One region of the Streptomyces sp. NPDC050619 genome, then DNA from elsewhere that is predicted to be linked to it. Evidence: riboswitches for the same ligand, from Rfam matches in the RefSeq annotation. Region 1 holds a riboswitch; each other region holds the start of a gene.
What was found. Region 1 has a riboswitch for cyclic di-AMP ahead of AB0I77_RS29440 (M23 family metallopeptidase). Riboswitches for the same ligand answer to the same signal wherever they lie in the genome.

Region 1 (7,350 bases):
GTGCGCAGGCCCGGCTGGTGGCCCTGTCCATGCGGATCGGGCTCGCCAAGCGCGCCTACGACCATGATCCCGAGGCCGCGCGCAAGCTGCTGGACGACGCCCAGGACCAGGCCGAGGAGGCGCTGACGGAGCTGCGGCACGTGGTGCGCGGCATCCATCCGCCGATCCTCACCGACCGCGGACTGGTCGGCGCGGTGCGGGCGCTGGCCGCCGGCAGCGGACTCACCGTGTCCGTCGACGACGACGGCGTGGACGAGGGCCCGCGGGCGCCCGCGGCCGTGGAGGCCGCCGCCTACTTCGTGGTGGCCGAGTCGCTGACCAACGTCGCCAAGTACAGCGGGGTGACGCGGGCCGAGGTCCGGCTCGCCCGCACCCGGCGCGGGCTGACGGTGCGGGTGCGCGACGAGGGCCGGGGCGGCGCCGACGAGGCCGGTGGTTCGGGGCTCCTCGGCATGCGGCGGCGGGTCGCGGCGCTGGACGGGACGTTCGATGTGACCAGCCCGGCCGGAGGGCCGACCGTGATCGATGTGGAGCTGCCGTGCGTGTGGTGATCGCCGAGGACAACGCCCTGCTCAGGGAAGGACTCGTGCTGCTGTTGACGTCCGCCGGGCATGAGGTGGCCGCCGTCGTCGGCACCGGTCCCGAGGTCGTGCCGGCGTTGCTGGAGCACCGGCCGGATGTGGCCGTGCTGGATGTGCGGATGCCGCCGAGGTTCCGTGACGAGGGGCTGCGTGCGGCGCTGGAGGCGCGTAAGGAGATTCCTTGGCTGCCGGTGCTGGTGCTCTCGCAGTATGTCGAGGAGTCGTATGCCGCTGAGTTGTTGGGTGGTGGGAGCAGTGGTGTGGGTTATCTGCTCAAGGACCGGGTGGGTCGGGTGGATGAGTTCCTCGACGCGCTGGAGCGGGTCGCGGGTGGGGGGACCGCTCTCGATCCCGAGGTGGTGACCGAGTTGCTGTCCCGGCGGCGGGACACTCCGCTGGACTCGCTCACTCCGCGGGAGCGGGAGGTGCTGAAGCTGATGGCGGAGGGGCATGACAACGCCACCATCGCCAAGAGTCTCGTCGTCACCGAGCGCGCGGTCCACAAGCACATCGGCAACGTCTTTCTGAAGCTGGGGCTGCCGGTGAGGGACAGCGGGCACCGCCGGGTGCTGGCCGTACTGGCGTATCTGGCGCACGCGCCGGAGTGACGCCGGTACGGCCGTTCCGGGTAATGGTGTAGCGGGTCCTCAGCCCGCGTGACGTTCCGCCAGCAGTTCCGGCTGCTCCCTCAATTCGCCCAGCGGGAGGGTGTGCTGGGTCTGGAGGACCTTCGCGCGCAGGTAGCGGACGTTGTGCGCGGTGGTGAAGACGCCGGTCGGGATCCTGTCCTGGACGTCGATGCCGAGATCCCTCAACTGGTCTGCCTTGTCGGGGTTGTTGGAGAGCAGGTCCAGGCTCGGGATGTCGAGGGCCCGCAGCATCTGGGCGGCCGCCGTGTAGTCGCGGGCGTCCTCGGGCAGGCCCAGCGCGGTGTTGGCGGCGTACGTGTCGAGGCCCTGGTCCTGGAGGGCGTACGCGTCGAGCTTGTTGTAGAGGCCGATGCCGCGGCCCTCCTGGCGGAGGTAGAGCAGGACGCCGCCGCGGTCGGCGATGCGCTCGACCGCCTCGCGCAGCTGCGGTCCGCAGTCGCAGCGGGCCGAGCCGAAGACGTCCCCGGTCAGGCACTCGGAGTGCAGCCGGACCAGCGGGGTGGTGCCGGGCGCCGGGTCGCCGAGGACGACGGCCAGGTGTTCCTGGCCGTCGGCGAGGCCGTGGAAGGTGACCAGGTCGGCGTCGACGCCGTAGCCGTCGTGGAAGCGCAGGGGGACGCGGACGCGGGAGCGGGGGGTGGCGGTGGGGAAGTCGGGCATGGGGTTCTCCCGGGTCCGGTGCTCATATCTGCTTCAGATTTGAAACAGATCTACGGCTAGGGACCCTACCCCATGCTTTAAAGTTGAAGCAATGCTCTGTGATGCAGGTTATGGGCGTTGTAGGCGTTTTGGGCGGGGCGCGTTATGAGCGGGAGGCGTTATGAGCAGGACGGAGAGGAGCGTCGGCGCCACGGGACGTCCTCGGGTGCGGACTGGGCGTCGTCCCCCTGGAGCCCCTGCGCGATCCCCGTGCAGATCTCCTCCAGCTGATCCACCTGCTCCGGAGTGAGCCGGTCGAAGAGGGAGGCGCGGACTGTCTCGACGTGGCCGGGCGCCGTCCGCTCCAGCACCGCCATCCCCTCTTCGGTGAGCGCGGCGACGCTGCCCCGCTTGTCCCCTCGGCAGTTCTCGCGCCGCAGCAGGCCGTCCTTCTCCAGGCGGGTGACCGCGTACGTCAGCCGGCTGCGGGTGATCTTCAGCTTCTCCGCGAGATCGGTCATGCGCAGACGGTGCTCCGGCATTTCGGAGAGGTAGGCGAGGATGGAGTAGTAGAGGTGTGGCATGCCGGCCTCCTGCTGGAGCTGCCGGTCGATCGCGTCCTCCAGGAGGAGCGACGCGGCGACGTACGCGCGCCAGGCGCGCTGCTCCTTCGAGGTGAGCCAGCGAGTCGTCATGCCCCCAGTGTAGGTTTGTTTCAAACTTGAACCAAGCCCGCCGTGCCGCCGCCTTCGAGAGGGACCGCGCCGATGCCTCACCCGTACGTCCTCCTCTCCGCCGCCGTCTCCCTCGACGGCTACCTGGACGACACCGGCCCCGACCGCCTGCTGCTCTCCAGCCCGGCCGACTTCGACCGGGTCGACGAGGTGCGGGCGTCCGTCGACGCGATCCTCGTCGGCGCGGGGACCATTCGGGCCGACAACCCGCGGCTGCTGGTCAACTCGCCGGAGCGGCGGGCCGCGCGGGTCGCCGCGGGGAATCCGGAGTATCCGCTCAAGGTCACGGTCAGCGGGTCGGGCGAGCTCGATCCGACGGCGAAGTTCTGGCACACGGGTGGGGAGAAGATCGTCTATACGACGGAGGAGGGGGCGGGGCGGGTTCGGGGGGTGGGGCTGACGGCGGAGGTGGTGCCTCTGGTTTCTCAGGGTGGTGAACTGGACTGGCGGCTGTTGCTGGAGCATCTGTACGACGTCCGGGGGGTCCGCCGTCTGATGGTCGAGGGCGGCGGGCAGATCCACACCCAGCTGCTCCGGCAGGGCCTCGCCGACGAGCTCCAGCTGGTGCTGGCCCCGCTGTTCGTCGGCGATCCGGACGCGCCCCGGCTGTTCGGGCCGGGTGTGTATCAGCGTGGACGGCTCCGGCTCGTGGAGACGCGGCCCATCGGCGACGTGGTCCTCATCCGGTACGAGCCGACGGCACCCGGCACCGGCAGCCTCCCGTCCGCCGCCGACCGGCACTGGCTGGCCCGCGCCTGCGAGCTGGCGGCCCTGTGCCCGCCCTCGGAGACGGCGTTCAGCGTGGGCGCGGTGGTGGTGGCGGCCGACGGGACGGAGCTGGCGCGGGGGTACTCCCGGGAGGGCGATCCGGTCGTGCACGCGGAGGAGGCGGCGCTGGCGAAGATCGGGCCGGGGGATGTGCGGCTGGCGTCCGCGACGGTCTACAGCAGCCTGGAGCCGTGCGCTCGGCGGGCGTCCCGGCCGGTGCCGTGTGCTCGGCTGATTCTGGAGGCGGGGGTGCGGCGGGTGGTGACTGCTTGGCGAGAGCCGGAGACGTTTGTGGCGGGGGCCGATGGGAGTGGGGTGCTGGTGGGGGCAGGGGCGGAGGTGGTTCTGCTGCCCGAGTTCGAGGAGCTGGCGAAGGTGCCGAATCGGCATCTGTTGCGCTAGCTGTATTGATCACGAGCGCCTCTTGGCGCCGGGGCAGGTGAGTGTCTTCAGCCCGGCCGGGGCTGGAAATTCTTCGTCGAAACGGGGTGGAAGCCGTCGTAAAACACCCCGTAAAGGGCAGTGGACGAAAACCCGTGTACTTCGGCCCCCGCAGATGGCGTATGCTGGTCTTACAACGACGCGGGGTGGAGCAGCTCGGTAGCTCGCTGGGCTCATAACCCAGAGGTCGCAGGTTCAAATCCTGTCCCCGCTACTGAAGGCCGAGGGCCGGAATCCGAAAGGGTTCCGGCCCTCGGTGCGTTTCGGTACGACGGCCGGCAGGGCGGGCTCGATCGCCGTCACCCCGCGTGAACGCGTCGTCCCGCTCCGATAACAACTGACATACCGTCAATACCTGTGAGCTTCCTGAGCCTTGGTCAACTCGCCCGATTTTCGCCGGTCATGGGCCGTTAGTCCCACGGGAAAACGTTAATGATCAAGCGGAACAGCTTGGAATCGAGCCCCCTGGTCTATTAACGTTCGATAACGCAGCGCGGTCGTCCCAGCCGTCACAAGAGGCGGCTCCGTGCGCACGCGCCGAATTCCGCAAGGGAACCGGGGAACCACCACCTTGGGGTGAATCGCGCGGATGCCACCGTGAACTCACGGCTGGTATACGCGCGTAGGAGACCTTCCTGCTCCGAACCCGTCAGCTAACCCGGTAGGCGAGAAGGAAGGAAAGGAGTACGCCCCACGTGGCGTCCAACCGGCCTGCCCCAGAAGCCCCGTTCGTGCCCAGCCAGCGCGACACCGAGACATTCGGCTACGGCACTTACCAAAACGACGAGGGCCCCTGGGAGGAGTGGAACCCCACCGAGGATTCCCTCCGCCCCGTACGTGGCCGGCATCGTGTCGCCAAGCAGCGCGGCGGAATCGCCCGCAGCTCCACCGTCCTGGGCGTCGGCGTCATAGCCGCCGTCGGCGCGGGCGGCATGGCCAGCGCGCAGACCGGCACTCCGCCGGTCTCGATCTCCCTGCCCGACCTGCCCAATGTGGGCTCCCTCCTCTCGGACGACGTCGCGGACGAGGCCGAGACCACCACCGCGCTCAGCAGCGTCGCCGAGACCTCCACCGACGACACCGCGCAGAGTGCCTCGGACGCCGGTGAGGCGCTGCGGACCCGGATCATGGCCCAGGTCGAGCAGCAGCAGGACCAGGTCGAGAGCAAGGCCGCCGCCCAGGCCGTGGCCGCCGCCGAGAAGGAGGCCGCCGCGGCGGCCGCCAAGGCGGAGCAGGAGGCCAAGGCCAAGGCCGCCGCCGCGAAGAAGAAGGCGGAGGAGGAGGCCGAGCGGAAGGCCGAGGCCGAGCGCCTCGCCGAGCTGGCCAAGCAGTTCACGCTGCCGACCTCCTCGTACACCATCACCAGCACCTTCGGCCAGGCCGGCTCCCTCTGGTCGTCCGGCTACCACACCGGCCTCGACTTCGCCGCGCCCACGGGCACGCTCATCAAGGCGATCCACTCCGGCACGATCACGCAGGCCGGCTGGGACGGGTCGTACGGCTACAAGACGGTGCTCACCCTCGAGGACGGCACGGAACTCTGGTACGCCCACCAGTCGTCGATCAGTGTCAGCGTCGGCCAGAAGGTCAGCACGGGTGAGGTGATCGGCCGCGTGGGCGCCACCGGGAACGTCACCGGTGCCCACCTCCACCTCGAAGTCCACTCGGGCGGTGCCGACTCCGGGATCGACCCGATGGCCTGGCTGCGGAGCAAGGGCGTCAACCCCTGAGCCACACCGACCTTCTGATCACCGGCGGTCCTGACGGCGTCCTTGCGACGTCAGGGCTGCCGGTCTTCGGTGTATGCGGAATACAGGCTGGTGGGGCGGGTGTTGAAGAGGAGCATGACTTCTCCTGCTCCTGCTCCTTCGCTTCGCAAGCTCGGTTCCTCGGACCTTGAGGTCTTCCCGCTGTCCCTCGGCGGCAATGTCTTCGGCTGGACCGCCGACGAGGCGGAGTCCTTCGCCGTGCTCGACGCCTACACGGCCGCGGGCGGCAACTTCGTCGACACCGCCGACTCCTACTCGGCGTGGGTCGACGGCAACAAGGGCGGCGAGTCCGAGACCGTCATCGGCAAGTGGCTCAAGGCGCGCGGCAACCGCTCCGACGTCGTGATCGCCACGAAGGTCAGCCAGCACCCCGACTACCGGGGCCTGTCGGCCGCCAACATCAAGGCCGCCGCCGACGCCTCGCTGCGCCGCCTGGACACCGACTACATCGACCTCTACTACACCCACTTCGACCAGCCCGACGTGCCGGTCGAGGAGATCATCGGCGCGCTCGACGAACTGGTGAAGGCGGGCAAGGTGCGGCACATCGCCGCCTCCAACATCTCCGCCGAGCGGCTCGCGGCGTCCCTGGAGTTCTCCGACCGCGAGGGCCTCGCCCGGTACGTGGCGCTACAGCCCCACTACAACCTGATCTCCCGCGACACCTACGAGGGCGAGCTACAGGACCTCGCCGAACGCTCCGGCCTGGCCGCCGTCCCGTACTCCGCGCTCGCCTCCGGCTTCCTCACCGGCAAGTACCGGCCCGGTGTGACCGTCGACAGCGAGCGGGGGACCAGGGGCGCCGGCCGGCCCCTGGAGACCGACCGCGGGCGCAAGGTGCTCGGGGCGCTCGACGAGATCGCCCAGGCCCACGACGTCCCGGTCGCCACGGTCGCCCTGGTGTGGCTCGCCGCCCAGCCCACGGTGACGGCGCCGATCGCGTCCGCGCGGACGGTGGAGCAGCTGCCGGCGCTGATGGGTGTGGCGGAGCTCAGCCTGACGCAGGAGGAGGTCGGGAGGCTGACGGCGGCTTCGGCCTGACCGTTCGTTCCTGATCCCCGCTCAGGGCCCTAGGTCCGGTACGGGTTGTACGAGGGATACGGCGTCGTCGGCGTCGTCGGATACCCGTACGCCCCGTACACCGGCCACGGCGGCGCGGCCACCGCCACCGGCGGGGCCGTCGCCCGTGCCGCGTGGTCCAGCGCCGGGCGCGCCACGTCCCGGCGCCGCCACAGCTCGGCCAGCAGTTCCCGTTCCCGTACGGCGAAGTCGGCCCCGGCCCGCCCACGGCGCCCGCGTTGCCGGAGGAACGCCAGCGAGGTCGCGTAGGCCTCGTACTGCGACACCGCCCGCGCCGCCGGCCTTCCGGCGTGGTGGCGGGCGTAGTCCCGGGCCATGCGCCGGGCCCGCATCGAGCCCAGCGCGTACGGCTCGGCCGGTGTCAGCCACCCCGTCACGGCATAGGCGGGCAGTTCCTCCCGTACGGTCTTCAGCTCGCGCTGCCGCGTCCAGATGACGAGCCAGGTCAGCAGCCCGAACGCGGGCACCATGAACGCGGCGTAGACGGCGAAGAAGCCGTACTCGCCGAACGACGACGAGCCGTTCCAGATCGCGTGCATGCCCATCGCGAGCAGCAGCCCGGACAGCGGCAGCAGGACGCGCCGCACATGCTGGCGCTCCGCCGAGAGCGCGGAGATGCCGAAGCCGATGCCGGTCAGGACGGTGAAGAGCGGGTGCGCGAACGGCGACATGATGACGCGCACGAAGA
Region 2 (7,350 bases), on a different contig from region 1:
CGCGTGATCCAGGTCATTGCGCCGAGAAGGAACCTGTGTACCGGGCGAGCCGTTGTCAATGCCGCCTGAGCTGCCTCTCCGGCCTTTCTGACCCCCTGTGAGCCACCCCGGCGGGCCTCCCCCAACACCCTCCGGGAACACCCTCGCCCACCCCTTCTGAACACGTTCAAGGGCCTATCGGGCCCCCAGAAGGGTCAACCGGACCGGATTCCCGCCACGACCGTGCCGATTTCCTTGTGAAGAACTTCACGAACTTTTCCGGCGGCACGTCAAGGAGGGGCCCGCAAGGCCACCGCAAGGCCCCTCTGACGCGCTCACAAGGGGGAATCGCCTCTCACGCGAGCGAGAAAGCGATCCCGTCGAGGATGTCGTGCTCGCTCACCACGACCTCCTCCGCGCCGATCCGTTCCATGATCGACAGCAGGACCAGGGCGCCCGCGCCGATCACGTCGACGCGCCCCGGATGCATGGAGGGGACGGCCGCGCGCTCGGCGTGGGTGGAGCGCAGAAGCCAGTCCGTGATCTCGCGGACCTTGTCGTGCGGGACCCGGGAGTGGTGGATGACCGTCGAGTCGTACTCGGGCAGGTCCTGCGCGATCGCCGACACGGTCGTCACCGAGCCGGCCAGACCCACCAGCGTGCGCGCCTCGCGCAGCGGGACCGTCCGCTCGGCGAGGTCCAGGGCCGCCTCGATGTCGGCCCGCATCGCCGCGATCTGAGGGGGCGTCGGCGGATCGGTGACGGCGCCGTCCACGACCAGGTGCCGCTCGGTCATCCGCACACAGCCGATGTCGACCGAGCGCGCCGCCCGCACCTGGTCCTCGCCGACGACGAACTCGGTCGAACCGCCACCGATGTCCACCACGAGGTAGGGCTTGTCGAGGTGGTCGCTGCCCGCCAGTTCCTTCGTGGCGCCGATGAAGGAGAACTCCGCCTCCTGGTCGCCGGTGACGACCTCCGGCTCCACCCCCAGGATGTCCAGCACCCCGCGTATGAACTCGTCCCGGTTCTCCGCGTCCCGGGAGGCGGAGGTCGCCACGAAGCGCAGCCGCTCGGCGCCGTGCTCCTTGATGACCGCCGCGTACTCCCGGCAGGCGGCGAAGGTGCGCTCCAGCGCCTCGGGGGCGAGCCGTCCGGTGCGGTCGACGCCCTGGCCGAGCCGCACGATGGTCATACGGCGGTCCAGGTCGACCAGTTCGCCGCTCTCACCGTCCACGTCGGCGACCAGCAGCCGGATCGAATTCGTACCGCAGTCGATGGCGGCGACTCGGGTCACTTCGCGTCCTCCCGCACGAGCGTCACGCACGCTCCCTTGCGCCACCACTCGGGCAGCATCTCCAGTGCCTCGTCGCCGAGCGGGTTCACGCCCGGTCCGGCCGCCAGCGAGTGGGCCACCAGCACGTGCAGGCACTTCACCCGGTCCGGCATGCCGCCCGCGCTCGGGAAGCCCTTCAGCTCCTCGATCTCGTCGCGGCGCCGGATGTAGTCCTCGTGCGCGGCGCGGTAGGCGGCGGCGAGCTCCGGGTCGCTCTCCAGGCGGGCCGTCATCTCCTTCATCACGCCGTTGGCCTCCAGGGTGCCGATCGCCGAGGAGGCCTTCGGGCACGTCAGGTAGTACAGCGTCGGGAAGGGCGTGCCGTCGGGAAGGCGGGGGGCCGTCTCCACCACGTCCGGGTGGCCGCACGGGCAGCGGTGCGCGATGGCGCGCAGCCCGCGGGGCGGACGCCCGAGCTGCTGCTTGAAGGCCTCGACGTCCGCGTCGGTGGGCTCGGTGCGCGGGGTGGGCGGCGGGGGCGTGTGCATGCCTTTAGGGAAGTCTCTCTGAGGTATCTGAGGTATCTGTCGGTTCACTGGTCGGCGGCGTCGGACTTGTCGACCCCGTCCCAGACGTTGGCGTACCAGGGGCGGTCGGCCGCCCCCAGCTCGGCGCGCGACTGCTTGGCCGCGTCCGGGTCGATGACGATGTACCCCGTCTCGCCCGGCATGACGTAGTGCAGCCGCTCCCGGATCTGCTGCTCCGCGTACGCGTCGTCCTGCCAGCGTGCCTTGACGTCGCGCAGTTGCTCGACCCGCTGCCGGGCCTGATCCTGCTGCCGTTGGAGATCGTCGACCTCGGCGCGCTGGGAGACGTACTGCCTCATGGGATAGGCGAGCGCCACGATCAGCGTGCACAGGACGAGGGCGAGCAGCGCGGCGCGGCCGGTCAGCCGGGAGCGGCGCGCCTGCCGCTTGGTCTGGGAGCGGTAGACGCGGGCGGCCGTCTGCTCGCCGAGCAGCTTGATCCTGGTCGTGGTGGAGAAACGGTCGCGGTCCTTCACGGCCATCGGCTCCCGCCTCCCCTTCACACCCGTCATACGCGCGTACGTCCCCGGACACGGTACGGGACCGGGTACGGGGACGTACGTACGACTGGCTAAGGCTTACCCAGGGTTGAGCCCCGCTTGGGTCAGCCCTTGAAGCGAGGGAACGCGCTGCGACCGGCGTACACCGCCGCGTCGTCGAGGATCTCCTCGATGCGCAGCAGCTGGTTGTACTTGGCGACGCGCTCGGAGCGGGCCGGGGCGCCGGTCTTGATCTGGCCGCAGTTGGTGGCGACGGCCAGGTCGGCGATCGTGACGTCCTCGGTCTCGCCGGAGCGGTGGGACATCATGCACTTGAAGCCGGAGCGCTGGGCGAGCTCGACGGCGTCCAGGGTCTCGGTCAGCGAGCCGATCTGGTTGACCTTGACCAGCAGGGCGTTGGCGGCACCCTCGTCGATACCGCGGGCCAGGCGCTCCGGGTTGGTGACGAACAGGTCGTCGCCGACGATCTGCACCTTGTCGCCGAGCTTGTCCGTGAGGATCTTCCAGCCGGCCCAGTCGTCCTCGAACAGCGGGTCCTCGATGGAGACGAGCGGGTAGGCCGCGGCGAGCTCCTCGTAGTACTCCGTCATCTCGGCGGCGGAGCGCTCCTTGCCCTCGAAGGAGTAGACGCCGTCCTTGTAGAACTCGGAGGCGGCCACGTCGAGCGCGAGGGCGATCTGCTCGCCGGGGACGTAACCGGCCTGCTTGACGGCCTCGAGGATGAGGTCGAGGGCCTCGCGGTTGGAGCCGAGGTTCGGGGCGAAGCCGCCCTCGTCGCCGAGGCCGGTGGACAGGCCCTTGGTCTTCAGCACCTTCTTGAGGGTGTGGTAGACCTCGGTGCCCCAGCGCAGCGCCTCGGAGAAGGTCTCCGCGCCGATCGGGGCGATCATGAACTCCTGGATGTCCACGTTGGAGTCGGCGTGCGAGCCGCCGTTGAGGATGTTCATCATCGGCACCGGCAGCAGGTGCGCGTTCGGGCCGCCCAGGTACCGGAAGAGCGGGAGGTCGCTGGCCTCGGAGGCGGCGTGGGCGACGGCGAGCGAGACGCCGAGGATGGCGTTGGCGCCGAGCGAGCCCTTGTTGTCGGTGGCGTCCAGGTCGAACATGGCCTGGTCGATCAGGCGCTGCTCGGTGGCGTCGTAGCCGACCAGCTCCGGGCCGATCTGCTCGATGACGGCCAGGACGGCCTTCTCGACACCCTTGCCCTGGTAGCGGTTGGGGTCGCCGTCACGGAGCTCGATGGCCTCGAAGGCGCCCGTGGAGGCGCCGGACGGGACGGCGGCACGACCGGTGCTGCCGTCGTCGAGGCCGACCTCGACCTCGACCGTGGGGTTGCCTCGGGAGTCCAGGATTTCCCGGGCTACGACGACGTCGATGGACGGCACGAGCATCTCCTTCTTGGATGTGACGCGGGTCAGCAGGGCCACGAGGCCCGTAGCGAACGGGGGCCGCGGTCGGCTCTGCGAGACCGAGCCTAACCGCCTCCGGGCCATCGGCCGGTCCGTCGACCACCTCATGGACAGAACCGAGAGTAAATTGTTTCCGAACGGAACAAAGAGACGGAACAAAGGATGAGGACTCAAAGAGGACTCAAAAAAGCCCCGCCCCGGTGCGTACGGGGGATGACGCACCGGAGCGGGGAGCCCGTGGGGACGGCTACGAGCCGCGTGTCACTTCAGGTGCAGCTGCTGGCCCGGGAAGATCAGGTCGGCCTGGTCGACGATGTCCTTGTTCAGCTTGAACACCTTCTGCCAGCCGCCGGCGACGTCGTGCTCCTCGGCGATCGAGCTGAGGGTGTCGCCCTTGACGACCTTGTACTCGCCGTCGCCCTTCTTGACCTTCTTGCCGGTCGGGGTGGTGACGGTCTTCTTGGCGGCCGGGCGCTCGGCGGAGCGGGAGGCCGGCTGCTCGGTGGTGGAGCGGCTGCTGGTGTCGGTGCCCTGGCTCTGGCTCTGCGAGGAGTTGCTGGAGCCGCTCGACGAGGAGTCGGCGCTGCCACCGTTGTAGCCGCCGCTCGACAGACCCGTGCCGCAGTGCGGCCAGGCACCCTTGCCCTGGGCGGCGAGGACCTTCTCGGCGACGGCTATCTGCTGCGCCTTGGAGGCCAGGTTGGCCGTGGAGGCGTACTGCGTGCCGCCGTACGCGGCCCAGGTGGAGGCGGAGAACTGAAGACCGCCGTAGTAGCCGTTGCCGGTGTTGATGGACCAGTTGCCGCCGGACTCGCACTGGGCGACGGTGTCCCACTCGGAGGCGGTGGCGGCGGAGGCGGTGCCGGAGGCCATCAGCGGGGCGGCGACGGCCGCGCCGGTGACACCGGCGATGGCGATGGCGCGAGTGGTCTTGCTCGGACGGCGGTGCTTGCCCTTGCCGGAAAACAGCATGGAGAGATCCCCTCACCGACGCCTGCGAGGTGAGCTGTCGGGTTCGGGCCGGTTGAGTTGCCCGGCCGCACACCGTTCGGTGCGCGACTTCACCCCTAGCCGGTTCCGGTCTCGAGTTGCCTCAAGTCCTGGTCCCGGCGCCTACCTTGGGTCCCCCGCTCCTGCCTTCGGCGCTGTTCAGCGACGACTGTTCCCGTGCGGCCGCTGGCAGGATTCGGCGTTGCGGCTACCGGGGCTCGTGGTGACGAGCGGTCCTGACCGTAGACACGCGATCGGCGGAATTTCAAAGACGATCAGGGCTTCTGAGACTCATCCCACACTTTCACCAAACCGGACATTCAGTGGCGAAGTGTGACGCGAACTCCCGCTACCTTTTGCCCTGTTCAGCACCGACTTCGAGCGTCTGACCGGCGACGATATGCCCCGGGTCGGCACCGATCGCCTTTTTGTTCGTCTCGTAGAGGGCACGCCATCCGCCCTGGACGCCAAGGGAGTCGGCGATGGACGCGAGAGTGTCTCCGGAACGGACGGTGTACGAGTCGCCGGGAGCCGCGTGACGGCCCGTGGAGGTGTCGGTGTCGGCCGCGCCTTCATCGGCACTGCCTCCGCGATGCCGGCCGGCGGTGAGGGCTCCGGTGTCCACCAGACTCGAAAGGCCGCCCTCTTGCCAGGAGTTGTCGGAGCCGTCCTGTCCGGCCGCACCCGTGGAGGAGCTGTCGGAGTCCTGTGAGTCACTGGAGCCCGGGTCGGAATCACCGGATGCGTCGGACTTGGTCGAATTGTCCTTCGCGTTCGACGGGTCCGACGGGTCGTCGGACGGAGAGGGTGACGCGGGTGGCGTGGAAGCGTCCGCGGAGGAATTCGACGACGATTCCGATGAATCGGACAAGCCAGACGAGTCGGATGGACCAGATGAACCAGACGAACTGGATGAATTACCCGAACTCGAGCCATCCGCCAGCCCCGTGTCGACATCGGCCGAACCGGAGTCCTTGTCGAGCCCGTTGAGCAGCCCGCAGGTCCGCCAGTAGCCGACACCCTTGTCGGCGAGGACCTTCTCGGCGACGGCTATCTGCTGGGAGCGGCTGGCCTGGTCGGCGCTCGAGGCGTAGTCGAGGCCGCCGTACTTCTCCCAGTCCTCCTGGGCCAGGTGGAGCCCGCCGTAGTACCCGTCGCCCTTGTTCGCGCTCCAGGATCCGCCGGTCTCGCAGTTCGCGACCTGGTCCCATGTGGTGCCGCTGGCCGCGCTCGCGCCGGTGGCGCCGAGGAGCGGGATCGCGATGGCGGAGCCGGTCACTCCGGCCGCGACGAGCAGAGCCGGAGCCTGGCGGGGGCGACGGTGACGACCGTTCCCGGAGAGCATACGGAGGCCTTTCCCGAGACAACTGTGACCGGCGCGACGGGTGTGCGGCTAGGTGTCGCGCTGATCCGTGAACGTATAGGCACACGATTACTTGTCACAAGTTAATGCCGCACAGATCACGTGAAGATCACAGACGTGAAGGCATGTCACCTTTACGCAGGTGGGAGCAGTCGACCACGGGGCGTGAACGCGACGGGCAGCGTACGCAGTCCGCGCATGATGAGCCCTCCGCGCCAGCGCAAATCGGCTGAATCCCCTCCGAGTTGCAGGTCGGGAAGGCGCGTGAGCAGCGTGGCGAGGGCGGTCTGCGCCTCCAGACGGGCGAGCGGGGCGCCGAGGCAGTAGTGGATGCCGTGCCCGTACCCGAGGTGCTGGTTGTCGCCGCGGGAGAGATCGAGCACATCCGGATCGGCGAACCGCTCCGGATCCCGGTCCGCGGCGGCGAGGACGACGAGGACGGGGTCGCCGGGTGCGATGTCCTGCCCGCCGAGGGTGACCGGCCGGGTGGCGAAGCGCCAGGTGGCGAGCTCGACGGGGCCGTCGTAGCGGAGGAGTTCCTCGACGCCGGTGGCGAGGAGGCCGGTGTCCCCGGCGGCCAGGGAGTCCTGGAGGCGGGCCCGTTGCCCGGGGTGGGTGAGCAGGGCGTAGGTGCCGTTGCCGATGAGATTTACGGTCGTCTCAAAACCGGCGAACAGCAGGATGAAGGCCATGGCGGCGGCCTCGTTCTCGGTGAGGTGCTCACCGTGGTCGGAGGCGCGGATGAGCCCGGAGATGAGGTCCTCGCCGGGCGCGGCGGTCTGCGGCAGCGCCTCGCGCTTGCGGTGGATGAGCTCGGCGAGATAGCCGCGCATCTTCTTCACCGACCGCGCGACACCGCCCCGCGGACCTCCCCCGTGACGGATCATCATCCCCGCCCAGTCCCGGAAGTCGTCCTGGTCCTCGCGGGGGACGCCGAGCAGGTCGCAGATCGCGTAGATGGGGAGAGGGAAGGCGAACTCATGGATGAGATCGGCGCTTCCCGTCTCGGCGAACTGGTCGATGAGGTGGTCGGTGAGCTCCTGGACGCGCGGTGCGAACTCGGCGACCCGCCTCGGGGTGAACGCCTTGGAGACGAGCCGCCGCAGTCTCGTGTGGTCCGGCGGATCGATGTTGAGCAGATGGGTCATCAACTCGGCCTTGCGCTCGCCGGGGATGCCGGTCTTGCCCTTGGCGTGCGCGGGCTCGTCGTGATGGGCGGGGTTCTTGGACAGCCGCGGGTCGGCGA
Region 3 (7,350 bases), on a different contig from region 1:
GCGAGGCGCGGGCGAACAGGAAGTCACCCGTGAGGACGGCGACCGAGTTGCCCCAGCGGGCGTTGGCGCTGTCGACCCCGCGCCGCACGGCGGCCTCGTCCATCACGTCGTCGTGGTACAGGGTCGCCAGGTGGGTCAGCTCCACCACCACCGCCGACGGCACGATCCCCGGCGCATACGGATCCCCGAACTGGGCAGAGAGCATCACAAGCAACGGCCGGAAGCGCTTTCCACCCGCCCGCACCAGGTGTTGGGCGGCCTGGGTGATGAAGGGAACCTCACTCTTGGTGGCTTCGAGCAGTCCCTCCTCGACAGCCGCCAATCCGGCCTGGACATCGGCTTCCAGAGCCTGGTCCCGCACGCTCAGCCCGAACGGCCCGACGACGGTCACGAGGGGTCTCCTGTCTGCTGGTGTCTACTGGCGATTACACGGTTTGTCGATAGGTCGCTGCCATCACTCAAGTCAGCGTATCCGGTCAAGTTTCGATCACCGATAGCGCCCGCCCGTGCAGCTCGGGCGGTATCGGATCACTCCCGGTATGTTTTTGATCACTTGATATGAACTGATATCTACCGACTTACACGGAAGCAGCAGAGATTGTCCGAGATCGACGTCGATGCCACGGCCGAGAACCGGCCACCGTCCCCCGACGACGACCACGCCTTCTTCGGCCAGCCCAAAGGCCTGCTCACCCTCTCCGGTCTCGAGGTCTGGGAACGCTTCTCGTTCCTCGGTATGCAGGCCATCCTCGTCCTCTATTTCGCCGACACGGTGGCGCACGGCGGCCTGGGCATGTCGGCCGGAACCGCCGCCTCCGTCTCCGCCGCCTACGGCACCCTCGTCTACCTCGTGTCCGTCGCCGGCGGCTGGCTCGCCGACCGCATCCTCGGCTCGTACCGCGCGGTGCTGTGGGGCGGGATCCTGATCGCCTGCGGCCACTACTCCATGGCCGTACCCACCGCCGCGACGACCTGGACCGGCCTGGGCCTGATCAGCGCGGGCACGGGTCTGCTCAAGCCCAACGCGGCCACCATGGTCGGCAAGCTCTACGCCACCGACGACGACCGCCGCGACGCCGGTTTCGCGCTCTACTACATGGCGATCAACATCGGCGCCTTCGCGGGCCCGCTGATCACCGGCTGGCTCGGCGACCACCAGGGCTGGCACTGGGGCTTCTCGGCGGCGGCGATCGGCATGACGCTGGGCCTGGCCCAGTACGTCCTGGGCCGCCGCCACCTGGCCGGGCGGGGACACGCGGCGGAGTTCGCCCTCGCGCCGGAGGCGATGCGCGGGGCCGTCCGCCTGATCATCGCGGGGATCGCCGCCACCGCGCTCATCGCGACGGCCCTCGCCGCCGCCGGCCCGCTCACCATGGACCGCTTCGTCGATCTGCTCACCCTCGTCTCGGTGGTCGCCCCGGTCGTCTACTTCACGGTGATGTTCATGAGCCCCCGGGTGACGCCCGGGGAACGCGGCCGGCTGCGCCCGTACATCGTCCTCTTTCTCGCCTCCACCGTCTTCAACTTCATCCTCTTCCAGGCGTACTCGACGATGATGCTGCTGGCCGCGTCGAACGCCGAGACGACGATCCTCGGCTTCGACTTCCCCGCCAGTTGGTACGCCTCCGCCCTGGGCGCCTTCGAGGTCGGCCTCGCGCCCGTGGTCGCCGCGCTCTGGGTCCGCATGGGCCGCGGCCAGCCGCACGCCTCGAACAAGATCGCGATCGGGGTCGTCCTCGGCGGTCTGTCGTTCCTGCTGATGGCCCTGCCGACGTCCGGACACGCCTCCGGCGACTACCTGATGTCCGCCTGGTGGATCGTCGGCTCCTACCTCCTGCTCGGGCTCGGCGACATCCTCCTGGAGACCTCCGGCATGTCGGCCACGACCAAGCTCGCCCCGGCCGCCTTCTCCAGCCAGACCATGTCCCTGTGGTTCCTGTCCCTGGCCCTGGCGAACGGCATCCAGGCCCAGACGGTGAAGCTCTACGACGACGTCTCCCAGCAGGCCTACTTCGGCGTCAACGGCGCGGTCGCGATAGCCGCGGGCCTGGCCGTGATGGCGGCCGCGCCCTGGCTGCGCCGCACGATGCACCCGGTCCATTGAGGCCACCCCGATGAGCTTCTGTCGCACCCGGTTCACTGAGGTCACCCCGACGGGCATCCGCCGCACCCGGCCCACTGAGGTCACCCCGCTGAACATCCGCGCACCCGGTCCACTGAGGTCACCCCGATGAGCATCCGCATCCGTACGTCCTTCCCCTACGAGACGACCCACGAGGACCTCCGCATCCCGCTCCCGGACGGGACACTCCTCTACGCGCGCGTGTGGCGCCCCCTGACGGACGAACCCGTGCCCGCGCTCCTCGAGTACCTGCCGTACCGTCTGACCGACTGGACCGCGCCCCGCGACTGGCAACGCCATCCCTGGTACGCCGGGCACGGCTACGCCTCCGTCCGGGTGGATGTCCGCGGGCACGGCAACAGCGAGGGCGTGCCGACGGACGAGTACTCGGCGACGGAACTGGCCGACGGGGTCGAGGTGGTGAACTGGCTGGCGGCCCAGCCGTGGTGCGACGGCAAGGTCGGCATGTTCGGCATCTCCTGGGGCGGCTTCAACTCCCTCCAGATCGCGGCCCTCGCGCCCGAGCCGCTCAAGGCGATCGTCACGGTCTGCTCCACCGACGATCGCTATGACAACGACGTGCACTACATGGGAGGTTCCGTCCTCGCGGTGGACATGCACGCCTGGGCGGCCACCATGCTCGCCTTCGTCTGCCGCCCGCCGGACCCGCGGTACGCCGGCGCGGCCTGGCGGGAGCTGTGGCTGGAGCGCCTGGAGGAAGTGGAGCCCCTCGTCCACACCTGGCTGGACCACCAGACCCGGGACCGCTACTGGCGCCACGGCAGCGCCTGCGAGGACTACGGCGCGATCGACGCCGCCGTCCTGGCGGTGGGCGGCTGGCACGACCCGTACCGCGACACGGTGCTCCGCCTGGTCGAGCACCTGCTGGCCGACCGCGTCCGCGGCCTGATCGGCCCCTGGTCCCACCAGTACCCCGACCGCGGCCTGCCGCCCGGCCCGGCCATCGGCTTCCTCCAGGAGACCCTGCGCTGGTGGGACCACTGGCTGAAGGGAACCGACTCAGGCGCGATGCGGGAACCCCTCCTGCGTGCGTACGTCAGCGACTCGCACCCCCCGGCGACGGTGTACGACACGCTGCCCGGCCGCTGGGTCGGCGAACCGGCCTGGCCCTCCCCCAACGTCAGGACCGTCTCGTACGACCTCCAGGGCGCCCCCCTTCTCATCCGCTCGCCGCAGCACACGGGCCTCGACGCGGGCCGCTTCTTCCCCTTCGGCAACGACGCCGATCTGCCGCCCGACCAGCGGGAGGAGGACGCGCGGTCGGAGTGCTTCGAGTTCGAAGTGGGCGAGGAGACCTGGGTGTTGGGGCGGCCGAGGGTGCGGCTGCGGCTGACCTCCGAGGTGCCGCGCGGCCAGGTGGTCGCCCGCGTGTGCGACGTGGCCCCGGACGGCTCGTCGACCCTCGTCACCCGGGGCGTGCTGAACCTGTCGGCGCGGCAGGGCCGGGACAAGGCGGTGCCGTGGGCGCCGGGGAGCACGGAGGACGTCGAGTTCGAGCTGAACGGCATCGGCCACGTCTTCCCGGCCGGGCACCGCATCCGGCTCGCCGTCTCCTCGGCGTACTGGCCGTGGATCTGGCCGCAGCCCGACTCGGCGGCGGGCTGCACGCTGGATCCGACCGGGAGCTTCCTGGAACTCCCGGTACGGACAGGGGAGTTCGCCTCGGACATCTCCTTCGAGGACCCGGAGCAGTCCGAACCGCTGGGCGTGAGCTACCCGGCCACCCTCGACGAGCCCCGCCCCGAACGGCTGGTCGTGCGCGATGTGGCCAAGGGCGAGTGGCGGCTGGAGGTCGATCCGCGCTACGGCGGCACGCGGGTGTATCCCGACGGTCTGGAGTTCACCGAGGAGGCGCTGGAGACGTACACGATCAACGAGTCGGACCCCCTGTCGGCGCGCACCCACTCGGACTGGTCGATCCGGCTGCACCGGCCGGAACTGGCCTGGGACACGACAGTCCGCACCAGCTCGACCATCACCTGCGACGAATCGTCCTTTTTCGCCGCCAACGAGGTGATTTGCACGGACGGTGGCGAGGTGGTCTTCCACCGAACCTGGGAGAAGCAGATCCCACGGACGGCCGGTTGACGACGAGTTGAGCACAATGCCCGATTTGCCACTCTTGTGCAGGCCAGTGAGTTGGGTCACTCGCTCCCCGCGCGCACCCCTCTGTCACGCCTTTGCGTTTCGCCTTGCATCGAACGCCAGTTGAGCCTTGCAACAGCAAAGGATCAAGCACCCCAAATGACTCCGTCCAAGGTCAACAGGGGTCTTATGTGAATCCAGCACTTGTTCCGGACATGTGCTCTCGCATACGTTCCCGGCCTGTCGGGCGGACGCCTAATCCTGCCGCCGCCCGGACCGAGACTCATCGACGAAGACACTCGCACGGCAGGAGCGGGGGACCCAGGTAAGTCGCCGGGCCGGACGGCACATGTCGCACCGGAACGGCTGGGGGTGAAGTCGCGTCCGTCAGGGCGCGGCCGGGCAGCTCCCGCCCGAACCCGACAGCTCACCTCGTAGGCGCCGGAGAGGAACAGAGCCATGGCCGCACGAGGTAAGCACCGCCGCCCCAGAACCCGCCCGCTCACCCGAGGCATCGTCGCAGTCGGAACCGGCACCGTCGCCCTCGCCCTCCCGCTGCTGAGCGCGACCACCGCGAGCGCCGCGGCGCCGGCCGCGGCCCCCGCCGCAGCGCAGGCCGTAGCGCAGGTCAAGTCCGTCACGTACACCGCGGTCAAGGGCGACACGCTCTACGGCATCGCGGACAAGTACGACACGCCCGGCGGCTGGCGACAGCTCTACAAGGACAACCGCAAGGCCGTCGGCGACGACCCCCGGCTGATCCACCAGGGTCTCAAGCTGACGGTCAGGACGACGAAGACGACCTCGGCGCCCGCCAAGAAGCCCGCCCAGTCCGTCACCAAGACCACCCAGGCCACCCAGGCCTCCGTCAAGACGTACGCGAACAACCTCGACGGCTGGATCCGCCAGGCGATGGACATCATGGCGCAGAAGGGAATCCCCGGCTCGTACGACGGCATTTACCGCAACATCATGCGCGAGTCCTCGGGCAACCCCAACGCCATCAACAACTGGGACTCCAACGCCGCCGCAGGCACCCCGTCCAAGGGCCTGCTCCAGACCATCGACCCGACCTTCCAGGCGTACCACGTGGCCGGCACGTCGTTCGACCCGTACGACCCGGTCGCGAACATCGCCGCGGCCTGCAACTACGCGGCCGCGCGGTACGGCTCGATCGACAACGTCTTCGGGGCGTACTGAGCCTGCCTTACCGCCGCGGAAACAGTCTCTCGAGGACGACGGCGATGCCGTCGTCCTCGTTCGACGAGGTGATCTCGTCGGCCACGGCCTTGAGTTCGGGGTGGGCGTTGGCCATCGCGACGCCGTGGGCCGCCCAGTCGAACATGGGGATGTCGTTGGGCATGTCCCCGAAGGCGATGGTCTGTTCGGGGCCCAGCCCCAGGTGCTCGGCGGCCAGCGCCAGACCCGTCGCCTTGGTGATGCCGCATGGCTGGAGTTCGACGGTCCCGGGCCCCGACATGGTGACCGTGGCGAGGGAACCGACCACTCCGCGCGCCGTCGCGGCCAACTCGTCGTCGGACAGGTCGGGATGGCGCAGCAGCACCTTGCTGATGGGCTCGCCCCACAGGTCGTCGCGCCGGTCCACGCGTACGGCGGGCAGGGTCGGGTGCGGCATCAGATAGCCGGGCTCGATGAGGGTGAGCCCGTCGACGCCGTCCTGGTCGACGGCCGCGTACACCTGGCCCAGCTCGGCCTCGATCTTGCCGAGCGCGGTCTCGGCCAGCTCCCGGTCCAGGGTGACCGACCACAGCAGACGGCCGGCGCCGGCGTCGTAGACCTGCGCGCCCTGCCCGCACACCGCGAGCCCCGTGCTGCCCAGGTCGTCGAGGAGCGGCCGCACTCTGGGTGCCGGGCGGCCGGTCACCACGAGGTGCCGGGCACCGGCCGCCGCCACCCGCGCGAGCGCGGCGAGGGACCGGTCGGACAGCGTGTCGTCGGCTCTGAGCAGCGTGCCGTCCAGGTCGGTGGCGATGAGTGAATACGCGGTGGGTGCGGCCATGATCAGAGAATACGGATGGAACGCCCCGCCGACTCGACGCGAACCGGACGGCTGTTTCCTACACATGCGTTGACACCTGCTCCGGTTACGACGACACCTGCTCCGGTCACGACGCTCGTCGCCCTCACGCGGAGTCCCGTACGACCAGTTCCGTCGGGAGTATCACTCCCGCGGTGTCCTCCCCCGCGATCTGGGCGATCAGCATGCGGACCATCTCGGCGCTGATGCGGTCGTAGGGCTGGCGCATGGTGGTGAGGGCCGGGGTGATGGCGGTGGCCGCGGCCGAGTCGTCGAAGCCGCCGACAGCGATGTCGTCCGGGACGGAACGCCCGGCCTGTTGCAGGGCGTTGACCACTCCCTGGGCCATGAGGTCGGAGGCGACGAACACCGCGTCCAGGTCGGGGGCCCGCTCCAGCAGGAGGCGGGCCGCCTGCTCGCCGCCGGTGCGGCGGTAGTCGCCCTCCGCCACCAGTGCCGGGTCGTGGGGCAGGCCCGCCTCGGCGAGCACCTCGCGGTAGCCGGCCAGGCGGTCGGTGCCGCCCGGGGTGTCGAGCGGTCCGGTGATCATGCCGATGCGGCGGCGGCCGACGGCGATGAGGTGGCGGACCATCTCCCGGGCGCCGTCCCGGTCGTCGGCCGCCACGTAACTCACCCTGGAGCCGAGGCCCATGGGCTTGCCGCAGGCCACCAACGGCATCCCGGCGGCACGCAGTTCGGCGGCGACCGGGTCCCCGCTGTGGCTGGAGACCAGCAGCACGCCGTCGACGTGGCCCGAGGTGATGTACCGGGTCAGCCGGCGCCGGTCGTCGTCGGTGGCGGCGAGCATCAGCAGCAGCGGGATGTCGTGCCGGGCGAGGTGCTCGGTGCACCCGCGCAGCAGCACATTGAAGTTGGGGTCCTCGAAGAACTTCTCCTGCGGTTCGGTGAGGAGGAAGGCGACCGAGTCCGAACGTCCCGTACTCAGGCTGCGGGCGTGCCGGTTGACCACGTACCCGGTCTTCCTGATGGCGGCCTCCACCGACCGGCGGGCGGCCGGCGAGACGTAGTGGCCGCCGTTCAGGAAGCGGGAGACGGTGCCCCGCGACACGCCCGCCTCCCGCGC
Region 4 (7,350 bases), on a different contig from region 1:
GCTGCCTTCCCGGCGACGGCACGGGGTCGTACGACAGCTCGACGTGGTCCACGGGCAGCCAGCAGACCCTGAACTACGACGCGTACGCGGCCCAGCACCACGCCGCCCACGACAGCGGCGCGTACGACACCACCGCCTGGACCGGCGAGCAGCAGCACCTCTCCGTGATCCCGCCGCAGGCCACGAGCCCCGACGTCAGCGGCCAGTGGAACGCGGGCGCCTGGCTCCAGCCCGACCAGTCAGGATGCCCGGCCGACCAGACCCAGCACTGGGAATGGGGCACGCAGGCCTTCGACACCGGGGCGTACGACGCCACGCAGTGGAACTCCGACGGCGGCACCTCGGCAGCCGCCGCGGAGTACGAGCCCCACGCCGAATCCTTCCACCAGTCCCTCGACCAGCAGGCGACGGCGACCTTCGAGCAGGTCACGCACGACGAAACCGCCGCAGACGACAACGAGTTGGGCGTCACCGGCGTCATGCCCGCCGCATCCGTCGCCCCGCTCCTGAGCGACCGGGAAGAAGCCACACCAACTCCAGCCCCGGCCCCGGCGACACGCGCTGCCGCTCGCGGCGCGGGGCGCTCCCGCCGCCGTCCGCCCCCCAAGCGCTCCCCGCTGCTGACCATCGCCGTGCCCTCGGCCTGCGTGATGGGGGTGGCCGGGATCGCCGCCGCGTCCGTCGGCACCTTCACCGACGACAGCAAGGCCGCCTCGACGACCGCGTCGGACGTGACCGCCGTCAAGCCGTCCGCCGCGAACAACAAGCTGGACACCCAGCTGGAGAGCCTCTCCGCCGGCGTCGACGACTTCGCCGACCGGGCCAGCCGCACGCAGGAACGTATCGACCTCAAGGCTCAGCAACTGGCCGAGAAGAAGAGGGCGGCCGCGGAGGCGGCCCGCAAGGAGCGGCTGCGCCCCAAGTACGCGCTGCCGGTCGCCCAGCGCGGCCTCAGCGCCTACTTCGGCCAGGCCGGCGTCAACTGGATGTCCATCCACACCGGCATAGACTTCCCGGTCTCCTACGGCACGACCGTGATGGCCGTCACCGACGGCACCGTCCGGACGCAGTGGAACAGCGCCTACGGCAACATGATGATCGTGACCGCGAAGGACGGCACGGAGACGTGGTACTGCCACCTCGCCAGCTACCGCGTCGCCTCCGGTACGACGGTGAAGGCCGGCGACCCGATCGCCTACTCGGGCAACTCGGGCAACTCGACCGGGCCGCACCTGCACCTCGAGGTACGGCCGTCCGGCGGCTCGGCCATCGATCCGCTTCCCTGGCTGCGGAGTCACGGGCTCGACCCGACGTAAGCCGCCCGCAACACGCTTACAACCGGCGCAGTCGCTCCTAGCCGCAGTCGCACAGCTTCACCACCGGCGCAGTCGCCACAGCTCTCGCTACAGCGCTACAGCTGTCGCTACAGCCGTCGCTACAGCTTCTCCACCGGCGCGTACCGCAGCAGCAGCCGCTTCGGATTCGCCTCCCCGAAGTCGATCGTCGCCTCGGCGTTGGCGCCCGTGCCCTTCACGCCCACCACCGTCCCGAGCCCGAACTGGTCGTGCGTCACCCGGTCCCCGACCGCCAGCGCGACCACCGGCTTCTCCGAGGTCCGCCGCGTGGCGAAGCCGGAGGCGCCCGAGGCCGCCGAGCGGGAGCGGGACGACGACAGCGAGGCCGCCACGCCGGACGCCGGACCCGAGGACATCGGTGCCGTGGCACCGGTCCGCTTCCAGTCGACGTGGTGCGCCGGGATCTCCTCCAGGAAACGGGACGGCGGGTTGTACGACGGCTGCCCCCACGCGCTCCGCATCGACGACCGCGTCAGATAGAGCCGTTCCCGCGCGCGCGTGATGCCGACGTACGCAAGGCGCCGCTCCTCCTCCAGCTCCTTGTTCTCACCGAGGGCGCGCATGTGCGGGAAGACGCCGTCCTCCATGCCGGTCAGGAAGACGACCGGGAACTCCAGGCCCTTGGCGGTGTGGAGGGTCATGAGGGTGATGACCCCCGAGCCGTCCTCGTCCTCGTCGGGGATCTGGTCGGAGTCGGCGACGAGCGCGACCCGCTCCAGGAAGGCGGAGAGCCCGCCGACCGCCTCGCCCTCGGCGGACTCCTGTTCGAACTCCAGGGCCACGGCGGCGAGTTCCTGGAGGTTCTCGATCCGGGTCTCGTCCTGCGGATCGGTGGAGGCCTGCAACTCGGCGAGGTAGCCGGTGCGTTCGAGGATGGCTTCCAGGACGGTCGCAGGTCCCACGCCGGACTCGACGATCGTACGGAGGTCCTCCATCAGCGTGTTGAACCGCTTCACGGCGTTCGTGGAGCGCGCGGCCATGCCGTACGCCTCGTCGACGCGCTTCAGCGCCTGCGGGAAGCTGATCTTCTCGCGCTGGGAGAGGGCGTCGATCATCGCCTCCGCGCGGTCGCCGATGCCGCGCTTGGGGACGTTCAGGATGCGGCGCAGCGGGACCGAGTCCTCCGGGTTGGCCAGCACGCGCAGGTAGGCCAGGACGTCCCGGACCTCCTTGCGCTCGTAGAAGCGGACGCCGCCGACGACCTTGTAGGGCAGGCCGACGCGGATGAAGATCTCTTCGAAGACACGGGACTGGGCGTTCGTACGGTAGAAGACCGCGACGTCCCCGGCCTTCGCCTCGCGCGCGTCCGTGAGGCGGTCTATCTCGTCGGCGACGAACTGCGCCTCGTCGTGCTCGGTGTCGGCGACGTAGCCGGTGATGCGCGCGCCCTCGCCCGCGTTGGTCCACAGGTTCTTGGGGCGGCGGGACTCGTTGCGCTCGATGACCGCGTTGGCGGCGGAGAGGATCGTCTGCGTCGAGCGGTAGTTCTGCTCCAGCAGGATCGTCGTCGCGTCCGGGTAGTCCTCCTCGAACTGGAGGATGTTGCGGATCGTCGCGCCGCGGAAGGCGTAGATCGACTGGTCGGCGTCGCCCACGACGCACAGTTCGGCGGGCGGGAGGTCCAACTCGCTGGGCGGTACGTCCACCGGGTGCTCGGAGGTGCCGACGAGTTCCCGGACGAGGGCGTACTGGGCGTGGTTGGTGTCCTGGTACTCGTCCACGAGGACGTGCCGGAAGCGGCGGCGGTAGTGCTCGGCGACGTCCGGGAACGCGCGCAGCAGGTTGACCGTCGTCATGATCAGGTCGTCGAAGTCGAGGGCGTTCGCCTCGCGCAGCCGCGACTGGTACATCGCGTAGGCCTGGGCGAGGGTCTTCTCGAAGCCGTCGGTGGCCTGGGCGGCGAAGTCCTCCTCGTCGATCAACTCGTTCTTCAGGTTCGAGATCTTGGCGCTGAAGGACTTCGGCGGGAAGCGCTTGGGGTCGAGCTCCAGGTCACGGCAGACCAGGGCCATGAGGCGCTTGCTGTCGGCGGCGTCGTAGATGGAGAAACTCGACGTGAAGCCGAGCTTCTTGCTCTCGCGCCGCAGGATGCGTACGCACGCGCTGTGGAAGGTCATCACCCACATCGCGTTGGCGCGCGGGCCGACGAGTTGCTCGACGCGCTCCTTCATCTCGCCCGCGGCCTTGTTGGTGAAGGTGATCGCGAGGATCTGGCCCGGGTGGACCTGCCGCTCGCCGAGCAGGTGGGCGATGCGGTGGGTCAGCACACGCGTCTTGCCGGAGCCGGCGCCGGCCACGATGAGCAGCGGGGTGCCGTGGTGCACGACGGCGGCACGCTGGTTGTCGTTCAGCCCCTCCAGGAGCGCGGCCGCGTCCACCGCCGGGCGCGGGGCGCCGTCGCGGTAGTAGGCGTCCCGGTCCGGGGGCACGTCGAACTTTCCGCCGAACAGATCGTCCGGAACGGACTCCGGTACGTGATCGTCGTCGGGCGGCGGCGGGGGCTCCTCCGCGTGCCCACGAGGGGCCTGGAGGTTCGCCAGGAAGCTGTCATCAAAGAGGCTGCTCATCGCTCTCCGAGTCTAGGGCGCCCCACTGACACCCCGCCGCCGCCCCGAGAACATCACCCGGCCTTCTCGCCCTCCGGAACCGTTCCGTCACGGTCCGCGATGGCCGGCGACGCCCTGAGTCAAGGTCACGAAAATGTATCGGGCATTTCACCCATCAACCTTCACAGGCACCACACGAGTTGGCTACGGTGCCGAGCAGGCCGCACGACCCCCTCCGGCGAACGTCGCCGGGCCGCGCGGCCTCCGCCGAGTCCGGTGCGCCGCCGCGCAGCCGGAGCCGGGGACCCACCGAACTTGGGGTGAATCGGCCGGCTCCCTTCCGGGAACGGCCGTAGGGCAACCCTTCCAGACCACCCGCCCGAACCCGACAGCTAACTCGGTAGGCGGAGCATGGAAGGAGTCGCCTCCCTTGGCGTCGCACCGCAAGTCGCGTCCTTCGGGCACGCGCGTAGCAGGCATACGGACCCCCGCCCTCGCCACGGCGGCCCTCACCTCCGTGGCCCTGCTGTCCCAGACGGCCAACGCCGCCCCCTCGGCCGACGACAAACCGAGCCTCGAGGAAGTCGAGAAGAAGGTCGACGACCTCTACCGCCAGGCCGAGTCGGCGACCGACAAGTACAACGCGGCCAAGGAGAAGTCCGCGAAACAGCGCAAGCGCGTCGACACCCTCCTCGACGACGTCGCCCAGCGCACGCAGAAACTCAACGAGGCGCGGGAGGAACTGGGCACCTTCGCCGCCGCCCAGTACCGGACCGGCGCCTCGGCCCCCGACACCGCGACCTTCCTGCTCGCGGACTCGCCGCAGGACTACTTCGACCAGAACCAGCTGATGGGCCGGCTGACCAGTCGCCAGAAAGGCGCGGTCGACGACTACGTCACCGAGCAGTCCGCGACGATGAAGAAGCGCCAGGAGGCCACGAAGAGCCTCGAGACGCTCACCGAGTCGCAGGGCGACCTGAAGACGGCCAAGGCGACCGTCCAGACCAAGCTCGCCGGCGCACGAGAACTCCTGTCGAAGCTGACCGCCGAGGAGAAGGCACGGCTCGCGGCGATCGAGAAGGAGAAGCAGCAGGAGGCGGCCCGCAAGGCCGCGGAGCTGGCACGGCAGCAGGCGGCGGAGCAGAAGGCCCGGGAAGAGGCCGCGGCCCAGCAGGAGCAGGAGAGCTCCTCCGGATCCACCACCGCCCCCAGCACCTCCGCACCTTCCGCGCCCTCCGCGCCCGACTCCTCGTACGCCACCAAGGCCGAGAAGGCGCTGGCCTTCGCCCGCGCCCAGATCGGCAAGCCGTACGTCTGGGGCGCCACGGGCCCCGGCTCCTACGACTGCTCCGGCCTCACCCAGGCCGCCTGGAAAGCCGCCGGCGTCGACATCCCGCGTGTCACCTACGACCAGGTCAACGCCGGCACCACGGTCTCCCTCTCCAACGCCCAGCCCGGTGACCTGGTCTTCTTCTACGACGACATCAGCCACGTCGGCATGTACATCGGCAACGGCATGATGATCCACGCCCCGAAGCCGGGCGCGTACGTCCGCGAGGAGTCGATCTACTACGACGGCGAGTCGTCGATCTACAGCGTGGTACGTCCGGCCTGACGCGGGTCAGTGGTGGGTCCTGCTGACGCGGTCACGTCCATCGCGTCCGTCACATCCGTCATGTCCACAGCACCGCGATGAAGATGTTCGCGGTCGTCAGCAGACCCACCACGCCGAACAGGCTCTTGTCCACCTTCTCGTCGTCGCGCTTCACGTAGACCAGGCCGAGGATCACGATCAGCAGGGCCAGTTTCACGCCGATCTTGATGTTGTTGACGGGCTGGTCGTCGGCCTGGTTGAGCCCGACCAGGATCGCGCCGGTGACCAGCATGGTGAGCGCGCCGTGCAGCATCGCGGGGACGAAGCGGGCCGTGCCCTGGCCCATCGCCTTCATCTGCGTGAGGAAACCGCCGAGCAGCGCGGCGATGCCGACGATGTGCAGGGCGACGAAGAGATGGATGAGTACGTCCATGAGTCCGGAGCCTAATCAGAGGCTCAGATGCCGCCCGACACCGGCCCACCTCCCTTGACCGGATCTTGCATATATGCGACCCATAGCATCCCGTCGCCCCCGCCTGTCCCGGAATCCCCACTTCGGTCATCGCGCTGCGTGAAGTCGACGGCGCCGACACCGGATCACGGTCACTTACGGTCACCCGGCGGTCCGCTCGCGGCACTTCCGCACATCGCGTCACCGCGCCGGTACAGCGCGGTTTAGCGTCCTCCACCAGGTGACCGGCTCCCCACCGCCGCCCGGGCCAGGGGCGGTAGTCGGCCACCACCGCCAAGAAGGTCCGGCGGCGGTCCAGCTCCCCCTGTGCGGGCCGCCGCCGGACGCGCAAACCGTCCCAGAGTGGTCGTACGAAAGGACGTGCAGTCCACGTGGCAGCGCACCGCAAGCCCCGACAACGCTCGACCGGCGGCAACACGGCCCGTACGGCGGCGACGATCGCCCTCGCCGGCGCGGCGACCGCGACGGGCTTCGACGGGACCGGACACGCCGAGCCGCAGCTGACACCGGCACAGGTCAAGGCGAAGGTGGACAAGCTGTACCAGGAGGCGGAGGTCGCCACCGAGAGGTACAACGGCGCGAAGGAGAAGGCGAAGGGTGCCGAGACCCGGCTGGCGACCCTTCAGGACGAGGCGGCGCGCAAGACGGAGAAGCTCAACTCGGCGCGGGACGCACTGGGTTCGACGGCGGCCGCGCAGTACCGCGAAGGCGGCCTGGACCCCGCGCTGCAACTCGCGCTCTCCGAGGACCCCGACGGCTACCTGAACGGCGCCGAGTTCGTGGAACGGGCGGGCAACCGCCAGGCCTCCTCCGTCGCGACCGTCCGCAAGCAGCTGCGGGAGATCGAGCGGCTGCGCGGGGCCGCGCACATCGAGCTGACCTCGCTCAAGTCCCGTCAGGCCGAGCTGAACCGGCACAAGAAGACGATCAACGGGAAGCTGGGCACGGCCAGACGCCTGCTGTCCCAGCTGACCGCCCAGGAGCGCACGCGGCTCGGGGGCGACGCGTCCCGCGCCTCACGGTCGTCGACAGCGGGCCGGGACGGCCTCGCGGCCACCGGCTCCGCCACCTCCCAGGCCCCCAACTCCCGTGCGGCGGCGGCCGTCTCGTACGCCTACGCCAAGCTCGGCAGCCCCTACGTATGGGGCGCGACGGGCCCGGACGCCTTCGACTGCTCGGGCCTCATCCAGGCCGCCTACCGCTCCGCCGGCATCTCCCTGCCCCGCACGACCTACGCCCAGATCGACGCAGGCCGCCGCGTCTCCCGCTCCGAACTGCTCCCGGGCGACCTGGTGTTCTTCTACTCCGGCATCAGCCACGTCGGCATCTACGTCGGCAACGGCCAGATGATCCACGCCCCGAGGCCGTCGGCGCCGGTACGGG

Region 2: it holds a riboswitch for cyclic di-AMP, as region 1 does, so the genes downstream of both, AB0I77_RS35135 (transglycosylase family protein) here and AB0I77_RS29440 (M23 family metallopeptidase) in region 1, are expected to answer to the same signal.
Region 3: it holds a riboswitch for cyclic di-AMP, as region 1 does, so the genes downstream of both, AB0I77_RS30725 (LysM peptidoglycan-binding domain-containing protein) here and AB0I77_RS29440 (M23 family metallopeptidase) in region 1, are expected to answer to the same signal.
Region 4: it holds a riboswitch for cyclic di-AMP, as region 1 does, so the genes downstream of both, AB0I77_RS28820 (NlpC/P60 family protein) here and AB0I77_RS29440 (M23 family metallopeptidase) in region 1, are expected to answer to the same signal.

The regions. Positions count from the first base shown of each region.
Region 1 is NZ_JBFAIR010000020.1:20,552-27,901, reverse strand. It holds gene AB0I77_RS29470 (histidine kinase) at 1-551, shown strand, start outside; gene AB0I77_RS29465 (response regulator transcription factor) at 539-1,189, shown strand; gene ribA (GTP cyclohydrolase II) at 1,229-1,891, opposite strand; gene AB0I77_RS29455 (MarR family transcriptional regulator) at 2,050-2,565, opposite strand; gene AB0I77_RS29450 (dihydrofolate reductase family protein) at 2,638-3,774, shown strand; tRNA gene AB0I77_RS29445 (tRNA-Met) at 3,954-4,027, shown strand; cyclic di-AMP (ydaO/yuaA leader) riboswitch at 4,339-4,496, shown strand; gene AB0I77_RS29440 (M23 family metallopeptidase) at 4,509-5,543, shown strand; gene AB0I77_RS29435 (aldo/keto reductase) at 5,658-6,623, shown strand; gene AB0I77_RS29430 (PrsW family intramembrane metalloprotease) at 6,653-7,350, opposite strand, start outside.
Region 2 is NZ_JBFAIR010000026.1:131,188-138,537, forward strand. It holds gene AB0I77_RS35115 (Ppx/GppA phosphatase family protein) at 335-1,276, opposite strand; gene AB0I77_RS35120 (DUF501 domain-containing protein) at 1,273-1,803, opposite strand; gene AB0I77_RS35125 (septum formation initiator family protein) at 1,848-2,324, opposite strand; gene eno (phosphopyruvate hydratase) at 2,447-3,733, opposite strand; gene AB0I77_RS35135 (transglycosylase family protein) at 4,013-4,723, opposite strand; cyclic di-AMP (ydaO/yuaA leader) riboswitch at 4,728-4,906, opposite strand; gene AB0I77_RS35140 (transglycosylase family protein) at 5,091-6,086, opposite strand; gene AB0I77_RS35145 (cytochrome P450) at 6,239-7,350, opposite strand, start outside.
Region 3 is NZ_JBFAIR010000021.1:57,751-65,100, reverse strand. It holds gene AB0I77_RS30740 (polyprenyl synthetase family protein) at 1-391, opposite strand, end outside; gene AB0I77_RS30735 (peptide MFS transporter) at 608-2,104, shown strand; gene AB0I77_RS30730 (CocE/NonD family hydrolase) at 2,237-4,231, shown strand; cyclic di-AMP (ydaO/yuaA leader) riboswitch at 4,506-4,682, shown strand; gene AB0I77_RS30725 (LysM peptidoglycan-binding domain-containing protein) at 4,688-5,428, shown strand; gene AB0I77_RS30720 (HAD family hydrolase) at 5,436-6,248, opposite strand; gene AB0I77_RS30715 (LacI family DNA-binding transcriptional regulator) at 6,373-7,350, opposite strand, start outside.
Region 4 is NZ_JBFAIR010000019.1:93,786-101,135, reverse strand. It holds gene AB0I77_RS28830 (M23 family metallopeptidase) at 1-1,316, shown strand, start outside; gene pcrA (DNA helicase PcrA) at 1,436-3,922, opposite strand; cyclic di-AMP (ydaO/yuaA leader) riboswitch at 4,157-4,323, shown strand; gene AB0I77_RS28820 (NlpC/P60 family protein) at 4,332-5,516, shown strand; gene AB0I77_RS28815 (hypothetical protein) at 5,575-5,928, opposite strand; gene AB0I77_RS28810 (NlpC/P60 family protein) at 6,339-7,350, shown strand, end outside.